DNA from 4 places in the Blautia sp. JLR.GB0024 genome. Region 2 is predicted to be linked to each of the others. Evidence: predicted binding sites of a transcription regulator. Region 2 holds the regulator's gene; each other region holds the start of a gene.

Region 1 (4,062 bases), on a different contig from region 2:
CTGCGTTTCTCAAAAGTACAGGTCAGCGTAAGAATATAGCTGCCGTCTTTGTCCTCCACCTCGCCCTTGGTTGTCTCAACGTATGTTCCCAGATCTTCTCCGGCTCCGTCCCATGCGCTGGCTGCGGAAGCACTGAAGGCATCGTCACCTTCCATCAGGCTTGCGATGGACTCCTCATCCAGATTGGCAATGTTGCCGACAACACTTCCGAAGCTCTCCACCAGAGAGTCAACGGTGGCATCGTCCAGCTTTTTCAAACCGCCTGTGGAGTCTTTGCTGCTGCCGCAGGCTGTCATAGCCAGGACGCATACTCCGATCAGGATTAAACCAATTAATTTTTTCCATGTCTGCTTCATATGATTCACCTCGCCTAAACCGTGCCGTGTTTCTTGCTGGGACGATCTTCTCTCTTTGTGAATAACATTTCAAAAGCACCAATCACATATTTTCTTGTATCTTCTGCCTCGATGATGGAATCCACATAACCTCTCTTGGCAGCAGCCATTGCGCTTGACTGTAAGTCAGCATATTCAGCGGCCTTTTCATTGATCGTAGCAGCATCGCTGTCTGCATACATGATCTTAGCTGCAAGACGCGCGTCCATCATACCGATCTGAGCGCCCGGCCATGCAAATACCATGTCCGCTCCTGTGGATTTGCTGTTCATTGCCAGATATGCACTTCCGAACGCTTCACCGATCACGATGTTCACCTTCGGTACGGTTGCATTTGTAAATGCGTAAGTAAGCTGTGCCGCTGCCTTGGCAATGTTGGCTTCTGCGCATTTTGTAGCTTTGTAGCCTTTTACATTTGTCAGAGACAGTACCGGAATTTCAAAAGCGTCACAGAATTTAACGAAATCTGCTGCTTTCTTGCATCCTCTCACAGAGAGAACCTTGTCAAAGGACTCTGTCTTCTCCCCTTCATCGTTGTAAACCTCGCTTCTGTTGGCAACGCAGCCCACAGTAGCGCCGTTCAGACGGATGAAGCCTGTCACCATGTCTTTTGCGTATGCAGCTTTTACCTCAAAGAACTCATTGTTGTCCGCGATCTGGGAAAGAGCAATGGCAGTATCACCAACACAGTTTTCCAGTTCCGGGCATACACGGTTCAGATCATCAGTGCAGTCTTCATAGGAAGAATTGTCTTCGTAGTTGGAAGGCAGCATAGATATCAGCAGTCTCATCTGTGCAAGGATTTCCTCCTCACTTCCCAGAACATCTACCAGGCCAGCCTCTTCGCTCTGGTATTTTGCGCTGGATGTATCACATTTGGAAATTTCATTTCCCTCTAAAGCGTTGGGGGAGTTTACAAACAGTTTACCGCTCTTCTCCTCCATGAAGGTGAAATCGGTAAGAGCCGGAACGATTGCAAGACCGCCGCCGCAGGTCCCGAAGATACCTGTGATCTGCGGAATCACACCTGACGCCATAACCTGTTTGGTGTAAATTTCGCCAAAAGCGTTCAGTGCGTCTGTAGCTTCCTGCAGTCTCAGACCTGCACAGTCCACAAGTCCGATCACCGGAGCGCCTGTCTTCATTGCCAGGTCGTAAAGTCTGACAATCTTTTTGGCATGCATTTCACCGATGGTTCCGTTCAGAACGGAAGCATCCTGGCTGTACACATACACCAGGCTGCCGTCAATGACACCGTAACCGGTGATGACACCGTCTGCCGGTGTTTCCTTTTCAGATAAGTTGAAATCTGTGTTTCTGGCTGTGACACAGCCGCCGATTTCAACAAAACTGTTCTCATCAAGTAAAGAAGCAATTCTTTTACTTGCCAAGCTTTGTGCTGTATTACTCATTTATCAGCCCTCCATTTTTTATTATTTACCTGGATTCTGCACGAAAAATCTGCGTGATAATCCGGCTTTCATGCAGAAATCGCCTCCTGGTTTTACTTTGTTGAGTTAAAAGACAAAACCAATTTCTGCCGATTATAATTGTACCCTTTTTCCGGGAATTTTTCAACAAGAATTTGTGAAATATTTAATTATTGTGTATGTTTTTTGTCAGACTTGCATAATACGCGCAGGTAATGTTCCGCCATATGGATTTTTCTGCATAAAAAGGGAGGATGGAACTGCCCATCCTCCGCTGTTTTCAACCCTTTGCCCGGTCCACTGCCGCCTTCATTTCTTTTACATACTGAGCCACATAAGGCACACAATCTTTTCCGTATTTTGCCACAATTTTAACAATTGCAGAACCCACGATGGCTCCGTCTGAAACCTTTGCCATGTGATACGCCTGCTCGGGGGTAGATATTCCGAACCCCACTGCGCACGGTACATCCGTAGCCTGACGGACCAGCTCCACCATGGCACCGATGTCTGTCCTGATCTCACTTCTCACCCCGGTCACTCCCAAGGAGGAGACACAGTAGATATAGCCTTTTGCTGCCTTTGCGATCATGGTGATGCGGTCCTTTGACGTGGGCGCTATGAGGGGGATGATATCAATCCCGTAGGCGTCGCAGGCAGGTGCCAGCTCCTGTCTTTCCTCATAGGGCATATCCGGAACAATGATGCCGTCTATCCCGCACTCCACACATCTTTTCATGAAGCGCTCCTTGCCGTATGTAAAAATAGGATTCACGTAAGTCAGAAATACGATAGGCACAGTGACTTTCTTTCTCGCCCTTTGTATCATGTCAAACAATTTATCTGTGGTGCATCCCGCTTTCAGAGCTCTCTCGTTGGCCTCCTGGATCACAGGGCCTTCCGCTGTAGGATCGGAAAACGGTATGCCGATCTCGATCAGGTCAGCCCCTGCCGCCTCCATGGCGTACAGAAGCTGCTCTGTCACGTCAAGCGTGGGGTCCCCGCCTGTGATAAAGGGAATAAATGCCTTTTTGTTTTCAAATGCCTGCTGTATTTTATTCATAGATCTCCACTCCTCTGTATCGTGCTATGGCAGCCACATCCTTATCGCCTCTGCCGGAAATATTTACGACAATGATTTTATCTTTGTCCATAGTCGGTGCCAGTTTTCTTGCGTATGCCACTGCATGGGCGCTTTCTATGGCCGGGATAATGCCCTCGGTCCTTGAGAGGTATTCAAATGCCTCCACTGCCTCCACGTCTGTGATCGGCACATATTCTGCTCTGCCTGTCTCATTCAAATTGGCGTGTTCCGGTCCGATGCCGGGGTAATCAAGCCCCGCGGAGATGGAATATACCGGCGCGATCTGTCCGTACGCATCCTGGCAGAACAGGGATTTCATGCCGTGGAAGACACCTTCTGAACCTCTGGCGATGGTGGCAGCATGCTTTTCTGTATCCACGCCAAGGCCTGCCGCTTCACATCCGATAAGCTGTACCTGCTCCTCCCGGATAAATTCATAAAAGGCTCCCATGGCATTGCTGCCGCCGCCCACACAGGCGATCACAGCATCCGGAAGTCTGCCTTCCTTTTCCTGCAGCTGCTCCTTGATCTCTTTTCCGATGATTTTCTGGAAATCGCGGACAATCATGGGGAAGGGGTGAGGCCCCATAACAGACCCCAGCACATACAGGGTGTCATCCATCCTTCTGGTCCATTCCCTCATGGTCTCATTTACCGCATCCTTCAAAGTCGCGGTGCCGCTGTCAACAGGGTGTACCTTCGCCCCCAGAAGTTCCATGCGGTATACATTCAAAGCCTGGCGGTCCGTGTCCTCGCGTCCCATGAAGACTTCACATTCAAGCCCCATAAGTACTGCTGCCGTAGCTGTGGCAACCCCGTGCTGTCCTGCTCCCGTCTCAGCGATGACTCTTGTTTTGCCCATCTTTTTGGCAAGGAGCACCTGTCCCAGGACATTGTTGATCTTGTGGGAACCTGTGTGATTTAAATCCTCCCGCTTCAGATAGATCTTAGCGCCTCCCAGATCTTTTGTCATCTTCTCTGCATAATACAGCAGGGAAGGACGTCCGGCATAATTTTTCAGCAGATCGTCCAGTTCCCTGTTAAACTCCGGGTCTTTGCTGTATTTTTCATATGCCTCCTCCAGTTCATGTACTGCGTTCATAAGTGTCTCCGGAATGTACTGCCCTCCGTAATTACCAAATCTTCCTTTACT
Region 2 (4,062 bases):
TGGCTGCAGGTGACGGGAAGGCGTGGATCATGTGCGGCATTTTATATCTGGCAGGAATCCTGCTTATGGGAATCGGGATCATACGGTTCAGCAAACGGGATCTGCCTTTGTAAGAGATGGAATCGCAGACGGCCGAAGGGATAGCAGCCGGATATAAAAAACGGGAGGAGCAGGCATTATGCCAGCTCTTCCCATTTTTCATACAGTTCTTCCAGCTTTTCTGCGATCTCAGCTTTTTCATTGGCAAGCCGGACGCATTCAGCCACATTGACGGCAACCTCAGGCTTTTCCATCTCACTGTCGATCTCTTTGTCCCTGGTTTCCAGGCGTTCAATCTCTGCCTCTGTCTTCTTCAGATCATTTTCACGCTTTCTCTGGCGTGCCTGTTCTTCTTTGCGCTGTTTCCAGTCCAGTTTCGTGGCGGATACGGATTCCGCAGCCTGTTCCTCCTCAAGGCCCGGCGCATAGATGCGGGTGAGCTCCTCCCTTTTCTCCATGTAATAATCATAGTTGCCGATATAGTTTACCATACTCTGGTTGGTCAGCTCCAGGATCCTGGTGGCGGTACGGTTGATAAAGTAACGGTCATGGGATACATACAGCACCGTACCCGTATAATTGCGCAGGGCCTCCTCCAGGATTTCCTTTGACATAATGTCAAGATGGTTGGTAGGCTCATCCAGGATCAGGAAATTGGCTTCTGAGAGCATGAGCTTTGCCAGGGATACGCGACCCCGTTCCCCGCCGCTTAAGGATGCGATCTTCTTAAAGACATCATCCCCGGTAAAGAGAAAGGCAGCCAGAAGATTGCGGATCTCCGTGTTGGTGAGCTTTGGAAAATCATCCGAAATCTCCTGGAAGATGGTTTTCTCCATATGCAGCACGTGGTGCTCCTGATCATAGTAGCCGATGTGTACTTTACTTCCCAGATGGAAGACGCCGGCGTCGGCCGAGACCAGCTCGTTCAGTATTTTGAGTATCGTCGTTTTTCCGGTTCCGTTATTCCCGATGATGGCCACACGCTCCCCGCGTTTGATGGAAAAGTTCAAATCAGAAAACAGCGGGAGGGAGGGAAAGGATTTAGAGAGATGTTCCACGGTCAGCACATCCATGCCGCTCTCTATGCGGGGCTTCAGGTAAATACGCATGGACGCGTTTACCTCAGTCGGTTTTTCTATGACTTCAATCTTATCCAGCATCTTTTCCCGGCTTTCAGCCCGCTTAATGGACTTTTCCCGGTTGAACTGCTTTAATTTGGCAATGACTTCCTCCTGGTGTTTGATCTCCTGCTGCTGATTGAGGTAGGCCTGGTAGGCATCTCTGCGAAGCTGGGCCTTTTTCTCACTGTAGGCGGAATAGTTTCCGCTGAAGGAGCTTACCTTTCCGTTGTCAATATCAATCACCTTGGTCACGATCCTGTCCAGAAAATACCGGTCGTGGGATACGATAAGGACAGCTCCCGGATAATTCAAAAGGTACGTCTCCAGCCAGGAGATAGAGTCCATATCCAGATGGTTGGTAGGCTCATCCAGAAGGATGATATCCGGTTTTGACAGCAGCAGGCGGCCAAGGGCCACACGGGTTTTCTGGCCTCCTGACAGGGTGGAGATTTCTTTTTCAAAGTCACTCTCCGGAAAGCCGAGTCCCTTCAGTACGCCCACAAGCTCACTTTTATACGCATAGCCGTTCTCCATCTCAAACTCATGGGTCAGCCGGGAATACGTCTCCATCAGGCGGTCCAGCTCCTCCCCTTGGGCGTGCTTCATCTGTTTTTCGGTTCTGCGCATATGGAGCTCCATATCCAGAATATGCTGTTTGACCTGGAGCAGAGAGTCATAGATGGTGAGCGCGCTGTCCAACTCCTGATGCTGGGCCAGATAGCCGATGGTCCTGCCCCTTGATAAGATTACCTCTCCGCTGTCCGCGGGAATCTCCTGCATGATGATGCGCAGCAGTGTGGATTTTCCTGCTCCGTTGATGCCCACCAGGGCGGCTTTTTCGCGTTCTTCTATATGGAAGGAGGCATCATGGATCAGATTCATGCCTCCGAACGATTTTTCAATGTTTTGACATGCCAGTATCATTTTATACGAATCTCCTTTATCTTTTGGTTCACCCTTCCTATTATATCGGAAATTCAGAATTTGACAACAGATAAAAACAACAATAACTGGAATTGTATTTGACTTTATTTTAACAATTATATATAATATTCCTATATGAAACAGAAAACTTAGACATAAGGAGGGTAAAGTCGTGGACGAAAAATGCATATCGAAAGCAGTCATCAGAAGACTTCCCCGATATTACAGATATTTAGGAGAACTTTTGGAAGATGGTGTGGAACGTATTTCCTCAAACGAGCTGAGCAGCAAGATGCGCGTGACCGCATCCCAGATCCGCCAGGACCTGAACAATTTCGGAGGATTCGGGCAGCAGGGATACGGCTATAATGTGCAGTACCTGTACACAGAGATCGCCAAGATTCTGGGGCTCGACAGGACCCACAACATGATCATCATCGGAGCCGGCAATCTGGGACAGGCACTGGCCAATTATGTACAGTTTGAAAAGCGCGGATTTAAAGTGGTGGGTATATTTGATGTGAATCCGGTTCTGAAAGGTATCTCTATCCGTGGGAACGAAATTCTTATGATGGATGAACTTCCCCAGTATCTGAAGGATAATGATGTTCAGATCGCAGCGCTGACTCTGCCTAAGAATAACGCGGAGGAGACAGCCAACCTGCTGGTGGAAAACGGAATCAAAGCCATCTGGAATTTCGCACATCTGGATCTGGAGGTCCCGGAGGATGTCATCGTGGAAAATGTACACCTTTCTGAGAGCCTCATGCGATTGTCTTATAACCTGAATTGTTATGTGACCGAACATAAAAAGTAAGAAAAGGCTGCTGCGGAATTTTTGCGGCGGCCTTTTGCTCTGCAGGAAGGTTTGACAGACGTCCCTGATTCATACCGGAATAAGAGAGGAGTGTATGATATGAAACAAATCGTAACCGGCGGACAGATGAAGCTATTGGATGAATACACGATCCACGAGATTGGGATTCCCTCCCTGGTACTTATGGAGCGGGCAGCTCTGAGTGTCTGTCAGGCACTTCGGGAGGAAAATTTTCCTTTGAAAAGAGTTCTGGTGCTCTGCGGTACCGGAAATAACGGTGCGGACGGCGTAGCGGTGGCCCGTATGCTCCATATGACAGGTGTCTCGGCAGATATCTGTATACTTGGAAAAAAGGACCATTATACAGAAGAAATGAGAAAGCAAGTGAAAATTGCAGAAAATTATCATATATCCTTTGTCAAGAATGCAGTACCTGCTGAATATACTACTATAGTAGATGCTGTCTTTGGTGTAGGTCTGTCCAGGGAAGTGGGCGGAAAATACAGGGACACCATCGAAGCTCTGAACCGGTCAGGGGCAAAGGTCATGGCAGTGGACATTCCATCAGGTATCAGTGCTGATACGGGGAAAGTGCTGGGCTGCGCAGTGAAGTCTGATGTGACAGTCACCTTTGCTTATGAGAAGGCAGGTCTTTTATTCTACCCGGGCGCATCCTGCGCGGGCAAGGTAAGGACGGCTGATATCGGAATCTACAGGCTGCCTCAGAATGATTTTGAACTGTCCATACAGAGCTGTGAGGAGAAGGATCTGTGCCGGATTCCGGCGAGAAAGCCGGACGGGAACAAAGGAACTTTCGGGAAAATATTCCTGGCAGCCGGCAGCCGGGATATAAGCGGCGCGGCATATCTCTCCGCCTGTGCGGCTCTTAGGGCCGGCGCAGGCATGATAAAGGTACATACCAGGGAAGAGAACCGTCAGGCACTGACCACAATGCTGCCGGAGGCCATGTACAGCTTTTATGACGATGAAGAGATCCGAAAAGAACAGATCCGGGAAGGGCTTGCATGGGCTGATGTGATCGGGGTAGGACCGGGACTCGGCACAGGACAGCAGGCGGAAGATATTTTGTATACCATACTGGCGGAGGGCAGAAAACCTCTGCTGATCGACGCGGACGGCCTGAATCTGCTGGCCGGCAGA
Region 3 (4,062 bases), 370 kb from region 2:
TATTCCTCTTTTTCCGGATGTTCCATGGCATCCACCAGCTTCTCTATGCCAAACACATTTACATTTAAGTGGTGTGCGCCCTGGTCAAAGTATCCGTCCAGTATGTGGACCAGATTGTTGATCCTCTCCTCCTCGGAATGTCCGATGGCACCCGGATTGATGGTCTGTGTGTTGGAAATTCCGTCAAGTGCCCACTCATACGGGAGCTTGGCAACAGAGTTTAAGGAAGCCAGAAGACCGTTTTTCTCAGCACCGTAGCTTGGATTAGCTCCCGGTGAAAGGGGTTCTCCTGCTTTTCTGCCGTCCGGAAGAGCGCCTGTGGCCTTGCCGTAAACCACATTGGATGTGATGGTCAGGATTGAGGTTGTAGGCTCGGAATTGCGGTAGGTGGGGTATTTTTTCAACTTCTCAAGGAATGTGTGAAGCAGCCAGACTGCAATATCATCCGCCCGGTCATCATCATTTCCGTAGCGCGGAAAATCTCCTTCTGTCTCGAAATCCACAGCCACGCCTTCCTCATCGCGTATCACCTTCACCTTGGCATACTTTACAGCAGAAAGGGAATCCACCACATGGGAAAATCCTGCGATTCCTGTTGCAAAGGTTCTGCGGACATCGGTATCGATCAGTGCCATCTCCGCTGCTTCATAGTAATACTTGTCATGCATGTACTGGATCAGGTTCAGAGTATTTACATACAGTCCTGCCAGCCAGTCCATCATGATCTCATATTTACGGATCAGCTCATCATATTCCAGATATTCGGAGGTGATCGGTTTGTATTCCGGTCCAACCTGCACTCTTGACTTCTCATCCAAACCGCCGTTGACAGCGTATAAGAGGCATTTTGCCAGGTTTGCCCGGGCACCGAAGAACTGCATCTCTTTTCCGGTCTGTGTAGCTGATACACAGCAGCAGATGGAGTAATCATCTCCCCATACAGGGCGCATCACATCATCATTCTCATACTGGATGGAACTGGTCTCCACAGAGATATAAGCAGCATATTTCTTGAAGTTTTCAGGCAGCCTGGATGAGTAGAGGACCGTCAGGTTCGGTTCCGGCGCAGGTCCCATATTCTCCAGTGTGTGAAGGATTCTGTAGTCCGTCTTTGTCACCATGGAACGGCCGTCCTGTCCCATACCTGCCACCTCCACGGTAGCCCAGACCGGGTCGCCGGAGAAGAGCTGGTTGTAAGAAGGAACGCGGGCAAATTTAACCATTCTCAGTTTCATGATAAAATGGTCAACCAGTTCCTGTGCCTCTTTCTCTGTCAGCATGCCATTTTCCAAATCCCTCTGAATATAGATATCCAGGAAGGTTCCCACACGGCCCACGCTCATGGCAGCGCCGTTCTGTGTCTTGATGGCTGCCAGATAGCCGAAATACAGCCACTGGACTGCTTCTTTGGCATTCTCGGCCGGTTTGGAGATATCGTATCCATAGCTTTGAGCCATTTTCTTCATATCGGCCAGAGCGCGGTACTGCATGGTGATTTCCTCTCTCTGACGGATGATCTCATCTGTCATGATACCGCAGCCGCAGTTATCGTAATCTTCTTTTTTCTTTTCCATCAGGAAATCAATACCGTAAAGTGCCACTCTTCTGTAGTCACCTACAATACGGCCGCGGCCGTAGGTATCCGGAAGTCCTGTGATAATCTTGTTATGACGGGCTTTTTTCATCTCCGGTGTGTACGCATCGAAAACACCCTGATTATGCGTTTTGTGATATTCTGTAAAGATTTTATGAAGTTCCGGAGCCGGTGTGTAGCCATTGGATGTGCAGGAATCTTCCGCCATTTTGATACCACCGTAAGGCATAAATGCCCTTTTCAGCGGTTTGTCGGTCTGCAGCCCCACTACCTTTTCCAGGTCTTTTAATTCTTCACTGATATAGCCCGGCCCATGGGAAGTCAGTGAGGATACGATTTCCGTATCCATATCCAGAACGCCGCCTTTTGCACGCTCCTCTTTCTGCAGTTTTGAAAGTGCAGACCAGAGTTTTTCCGTGGCTTCTGTGGGTCCTTCCAGGAAGTCCTGGTTTCCTTCATACGGCGCGTAGTTGTGCTGGATAAAGTCACGTGTGTTGACTTCTTCCTTCCAGATTCTACCTTTAAATCCATCCCATTGTTTGAAGTTATTCATCTTTGCAAGTCCTCCTTCTAAGACAATAATTGTGTCGGAAACTGTACTGTAATGTGACCGGACTCATTAAAAAAAGCCGGTCCTATCCAGACAGCTTCTGCCCAGACGGTCGGCTAAATCAACGTTATACTCCCTGTGGTTCATTCCACTTCCGCCAGTCATATAACACTTGTAGTATAAAGCATTTTTTTAAGAATTGTCAATAAAAGGAATGGAACTTTTATGTTCTTTTTAGTATACATTGCTGCAGAAAAGATTACTTATTACCGGAATGGATAGCCATTTGCAAAAGGCGGTAATCTGTACATGTGGTTCAAAGGACCACTGCCCGCACCCAGATTAAGTCCATCCTGCAGCGCACCGGTCAGATAATTTTTTGCGTTCTTAATTGCTCTTTCCAGGGCGTATCCGGCGGCAAGATTGCAGGCAATAGCCGAGGAAAGTGTACATCCTGTTCCGTGTGTATTTGGATTTTCTATCCTCTTTGAAGAGAACCAGATGTATTTTCCTTTCTCATACAGCAGGTCATCAGCTCCATCTGCCAGATGTCCGCCTTTTAAAAGGACAGCGCCGGAACCGTAACACGCTATTTTTTCTGCTGCCCGCTCCATCTCACACGGTGTACTGACAGAAAATCCGCAGAGTGCCTCCGCCTCCATAAGATTTGGTGTCACCACTGCTGCCAGAGGAAAAAGCTCTTCTTTCAGAGCTTCCTGCGCATCTTTGGACATGAGTCTGCTGCCGCTTGTGGAAATCATGACCGGGTCTAAAACTACATCCTGTACCTGGTATGTTTTCAGCTTTTCTGCAATCACACGGATAATCTTTTCATTGGGTATCATACCGATTTTTACTGCATCCGGACGAATATCCGTAAAAACACAGTCCATCTGTTTTGCCACAAACTCCGCATCTGTTTCCCGGATGCCGTATACGCCTGTTGTATTCTGTGCCGTGAGAGCTGTGATCACACTCATGGCGTACATTTTATGAACGGTTATTGTCTTAATATCCGCCTGTATCCCGGCTCCTCCGCTGCAGTCCGAACCGGCGATCGTCAATACCTTTTTCATCTGTTTTTCCCCCATTCTTCCCAGCTTTCAAGATAAATATCTGCCAGTTTCAACAGTTTTTCTCTGTCCTTTTCCGAATAAAAATCGCGTATAACTGCCACTGTAAACCCGGATTTTTTTGCTGTCTCTGCGGCAAAATATGCATCTTCAAACACCAGAGTTTCTTCTTTTTTTGTACCTAAAATCCCCATCGCCAGCTCATAAATGCGCGGATTTCTTTTGCCTGCTCCGGCCTCTGTACAGGTGAGAAGGCCGGTAAAATATCCATCAATCCCATTATTTTTAAGAGCTGCCTCGATCAGAGGTCTGTCCGTAGATGTGGCAATGCACATTCTGACATTACGGCTCTTTAAATCCTCCAGTACCTGCAGAACGCCCGGTTTTATCCGAATCACTTTTTCATAACAGTCATATATCATCCTGTTGAATTCGTCAATGATCTCATCGCGTTCCAGGCGGATCCCGTAACTGCTGCGAAAATACTCTGCGGATTCCTCCATGGTCATGGTCTCCAGCTGCTCCTTCGTATCCTCCCCGGGTCTGATCCCTTTCCGCCTCAGATAGATTTCCCCTGCCCGGTCCCACAGCCCCATAGAGTCGAACAGCGTACCGTCCGCATCGAAGACAGCCCCTTTTATTTCTCTCATTTTTCTGTCATCTCCTTCGCCAGAGCCAGCAGCTCCTCACAGGCTTTTCTGATATCCGGCTGTCCGTAGATACCGGATATGACAGACACTCCGGCGGCACCGCTTCCGGCAAGCTGCATCAGATTCTCTCTCTTGATCCCTCCGATAGCCACAACGGGAATGGATACAGCCCGGCAGATTTCCTGCAGTGTTTCC
Region 4 (4,062 bases), on a different contig from region 2:
GAATGGACAAAAGGAGCCCGGTCCAAAATAGACCGGACCCCTTAATGAGTCTTTATTTGTAATATTATTTCTCTAATAATTTTCCGAAGTATTTGATTGTTCTTACCATCTGGCTTGTGTAAGAATTCTCATTGTCATACCAGGAAATAACCTGAACCTCAGTTGTGCCATTGTCTAACGGCAGAACCATTGTCTGGGTTGCATCAAACAGAGAACCGTATTTCATACCGATGATATCGCTGGATACGATTTCGTCTGTGTTGTATCCGAAGGACTCTGTAGCCTGCTCTTTCATGATTGCGTTAACCTGATCTACAGTTACAGTTCCGTCAACAACTGCTGTCAGAATTGTAGTAGAACCTGTAGGGGTCGGAACACGCTGAGCAGATCCGATCAGTTTGCCGTTCAGTTCCGGAATAACCAGACCGATTGCCTTTGCAGCACCTGTGCTGTTCGGAACGATATTAACTGCAGCTGCACGAGATCTTCTTAAATCGCCTTTTCTCTGCGGTCCGTCCAGTGTCATCTGATCGCCTGTGTAAGCATGGATTGTGCACATGATACCGGATTTGATTGGAGCCAGGTCGTTTAATGCTTTTGCCATCGGAGCCAGGCAGTTTGTTGTACAGGAAGCTGCGGAGATGATGTTGTCATCTTTTGTCAGTGTCTCATGGTTTACATTGTAAACGATGGTCGGAAGGTCATTTCCAGCCGGAGCGGAGATAACAACTTTCTTAGCACCTGCTTTGATATGAGCTTCTGCTTTTGCTTTGGATGTATAGAAACCTGTACATTCCAGAACAACATCTACACCGATTTCTCCCCAAGGAAGTTCTTCAGCGTTAGCTTTTGCGTAGATTTTGATTTCTTTGCCATCAACTGTGATGGAATCTTCACCTGCTGTTACTGTATCGCCAAGTGCATATCTTCCCTGTGTAGAGTCATATTTCAGTAAGTGAGCTAACATTGTCGGAGATGTTAAGTCATTGATTGCTACAACTTCAAATCCTTCTGCTCCAAACATCTGTCTGAAAGCCAGACGTCCAATACGTCCAAATCCATTGATTGCTACTTTTACTGCCATGTTATTCATTCCTCCTAAAAGTGTTTGTATTCCGTGAGGTTTCTATTAAGATTGTTAAAGAAACATCAACCTATTTGATATTGTACCTAATCTGAGACAAAAATTCAAGCATAAAATGAAAAATCGTACCAGTTTTACATTCTCTTTATGTACAATTCCCTCTCTTTCCTATATAATTAGGGCAGCAAATGAAAAGGAGATGTCATCTATGTACGCAGATTATCACATGCACACATCATTTTCCAGCGACAGCGAAGCTCCTATGGAGCACATGATCCTCGGTGCCATTCACAGAAATGTGCCCCGGGTCTGCTTTACAGAGCATATGGATTTCGATTTTCCCACAGGAGAATTTGATTTTCTTGTGGATATGCCGGCTTACCGGGAAAAACTTCTGGAACTCAGAAAAAAGTATGAAGATAAAATAGAGATAAATTTCGGTATCGAGCTTGGACTCCAGCCCCATCTGACCGGGAAACTGCCGTCCTTCGCAGCCGGTTACCCCTTTGATTTTGTCATCGGCTCCGTGCATGTTGCGGACGGATGTGACCCCTATGACAGGATATTTTTTGAAAACCGCAGCGAGGAGGAGGCATACCGCAGCTATTTTACCTGCCTTTTGGAAAACTTAAAAGTCTTCTCCTGTTTCGATGTATGCGGTCACATTGACTATGTGGTTCGCTACGGCCCCAACCGCAACCTGTATTATACCTATGAAAAATACAGGGATATCCTGGACGAAATTCTCCGCGTTCTGGTGCAGAAGGGCATCGGACTGGAATGCAACACCGCGGGGTTCAAATACGGTCTCGGTCATCCCAATCCCACGGAAAAGATATTGAGCCGCTACCGGGAACTGGGAGGCGAAATCCTCACCCTTGGCTCTGACGCTCATGCGCCGGAACATATAGCCTATGACTTTGAGCGCGCAGGGGCATTGTTAAAGGAATGTGGTTTTCATTATTATACGGTTTTCAGGAACAGAAAACCGGAATTTCTTCCATTGTAAGAGAAATTCCGAAATCTTACAGCCAGATCACCTGGCTGCCATATACGATCTTAGGAATGACAGTGCGGTAAATGCTGTCCAATTCCTCCCTGCAGCGTATCTGTATCTCCTCTTTTTCGGCTGCAGCGGAGGACTTTCCTAAAATTCTGTATTCCACCCCAAAGAGGCGGCAGGTGTTCCGGGAATCAAAAAATCCATTCTTTTCGTAAAAGCGGATTCTTCTTCTGCGGACCTGCAGTTCCTCTTCCCGGGCTGCAAAGGATGGGTCTTCGGTCTCTGCCATGATGATATACCCCTCGTTCTCCCGTACGGCTTCTTTATCGCTGTACATGTCTCTTTTATCTAAAATAGACTGAAGTGCCAGAAGACATGCACTCCCATACCCTCTGCCTCTCACAGACGGCAGCACTGCCAGATAATCGATCAGGTATGCCCTCCCGGAGGGTGCCTTTATCAAAAACGCATATCCTGCCAGTGCATTCCCGTCATAGAACCCATACCCATCCCCTCTGCCGCTCTCTGTCAGCGCCAGAATACTTTTCAGAGGTTTGAGTTCTGACCTTGGAAAATCTTTCTTCATGTAGGTTTTATATATGTACCGAATGCTTTTATTATCCAGTCTTTCTGCTCTCACATTCATCTAATCCTTACCTCCCGGTTAAAACCCAATATTTCGGCCGCGTGCTCTGCATACGATCTGTACCGGCCCAAAGAAAAAACTGCCCGGAAAACAGCTTCATGCAAAAACTGTCTCCCGGGCAATTTTATACTCCAAAAATGTCATAAAATAATGCCGCCTCCGGCTACATATTCTCCGTCATAAAAGACAACTGCCTGTCCCGGAGTGATGGCCCTCTGGGGTTCATCGAAGATCACCCGAATCTTGTCTTCCTCTTCTCTGTGTATGACAGCAGAAGCACCTCTGTGGTTATACCGGATTTTAGCCATAACATGCATGTCCTCTTTCAGGTCAGGAATGGACATAAAGTTAATCCGGTTACAGATCAGTTCTCTTTGGAACAGGTCCTCATTTTCTCCGATCACCACCTCGTTGCTTTCAGGACGAATCTCTGTCACAAAGACAGGATGTCCCATTGCCAGGCCCAGGCCTTTTCTCTGACCAATGGTATAATGGGTGATCCCTTTATGGCGCCCAATCACCGTACCGTCTGCCAGCACGTAGCTGCCCTCTTCTATCTTATGCTCTGTATTCTCCTCGATAAATCCGGCATAGTCCTTGTCCGGCACAAAGCAGATTTCCTGGCTGTCCTTCTTCTTCGCCACGGGAAGGCCAATCTGTTCCGCTATTTTTCTGATCTCATCCTTCTCATAGAATCCAACAGGCATAAGCGTGTGTGAAAGCTGGAACTGGGTAAGATTATAAAGGGCATAGGTCTGGTCTTTTCCTGTGGCATCCGACATTTTCAGAGAATACCTGCCGCTGTCTGTCTGCACGATCTTGGCGTAATGGCCTGTGGCAATGTAATCCGCACCGATCTCCATGCTCCTTTTTAGAAGAGATTCCCATTTTACATAACGGTTGCAGGCAATACAGGGGTTGGGTGTGCGGCCTTTTAGATATTCCTGAATGAAATAGTCAATGACATTTTCTCTGAACTCATGTTTGAAGTTCATGACGTAGTAGGGAATCTCCAGCATGTTCGCCACTCTTCTGGCATCGTCCACTGCGCTCAGGCCGCAGCAGCCGCCGTTCTCCTCCTGTGCGGCATTGTCCTCATCCTGCCAGATCTGCATGGTGACTCCAATGACATCATATCCCTGTTCCTTCAGCAGATAGGCCGCCACTGAGGAGTCCACACCGCCGGACATCCCCACAACTACCTTCTTTTTTTCCATTAATACTCTTCCTCTTCTTCCCCTTCAGAAATATCGCTTTTTGGCTTATCCAGACCCTCGATCTTAATTCCGTGCTTTTCCGCATAATCCCAGAGTGCTGCATGGATTGCTT

The links. The regulator Rex, encoded in region 2, represses fermentation and respiration genes when NADH is low (regulators of the CRP and FNR family bind a similar motif). The targets are predictions, from matches to a motif close to ATTGTTAANTANTTAACAAT.
Region 1: V8Q34_RS16505 (acyl-CoA carboxylase subunit beta) is a predicted target of Rex. The motif match lies at 1,980-1,999, and genes of this name have one in related genera.
Region 3: pflB (formate C-acetyltransferase) is a predicted target of Rex. The motif match lies at 2,332-2,351, and genes of this name have one in related genera.
Region 4: gap (type I glyceraldehyde-3-phosphate dehydrogenase) is a predicted target of Rex. The motif match lies at 1,135-1,154, and genes of this name have one in related genera.

Annotation. Positions count from the first base shown of each region.
Region 1 is NZ_JBANBF010000007.1:82,437-86,498, reverse strand. Features, by position in the region: gene V8Q34_RS16510 (OadG family transporter subunit) at 1-356, opposite strand, end outside; gene V8Q34_RS16505 (acyl-CoA carboxylase subunit beta) at 371-1,807, opposite strand; gene trpA (tryptophan synthase subunit alpha) at 2,106-2,888, opposite strand; gene trpB (tryptophan synthase subunit beta) at 2,881-4,062, opposite strand, start outside.
Region 2 is NZ_JBANBF010000001.1:692,963-697,024, forward strand. Features, by position in the region: gene V8Q34_RS03130 (ABC transporter permease subunit) at 1-113, shown strand, start outside; gene abc-f (ribosomal protection-like ABC-F family protein) at 177-2,084, opposite strand; gene V8Q34_RS03140 (redox-sensing transcriptional repressor Rex) at 2,257-2,901, shown strand; gene V8Q34_RS03145 (NAD(P)H-hydrate dehydratase) at 3,001-4,062, shown strand, end outside.
Region 3 is NZ_JBANBF010000001.1:322,805-326,866, reverse strand. Features, by position in the region: gene pflB (formate C-acetyltransferase) at 1-2,147, opposite strand, end outside; ZMP/ZTP riboswitch at 2,240-2,319, opposite strand; gene thiD (bifunctional hydroxymethylpyrimidine kinase/phosphomethylpyrimidine kinase) at 2,411-3,220, opposite strand; gene V8Q34_RS01420 (HAD family hydrolase) at 3,217-3,867, opposite strand; gene thiE (thiamine phosphate synthase) at 3,864-4,062, opposite strand, start outside.
Region 4 is NZ_JBANBF010000006.1:222,226-226,287, forward strand. Features, by position in the region: gene gap (type I glyceraldehyde-3-phosphate dehydrogenase) at 65-1,084, opposite strand; gene V8Q34_RS15720 (histidinol-phosphatase HisJ family protein) at 1,293-2,093, shown strand; gene V8Q34_RS15725 (GNAT family N-acetyltransferase) at 2,110-2,733, opposite strand; gene mnmA (tRNA 2-thiouridine(34) synthase MnmA) at 2,874-3,950, opposite strand; gene nifU (Fe-S cluster assembly scaffold protein NifU) at 3,950-4,062, opposite strand, start outside.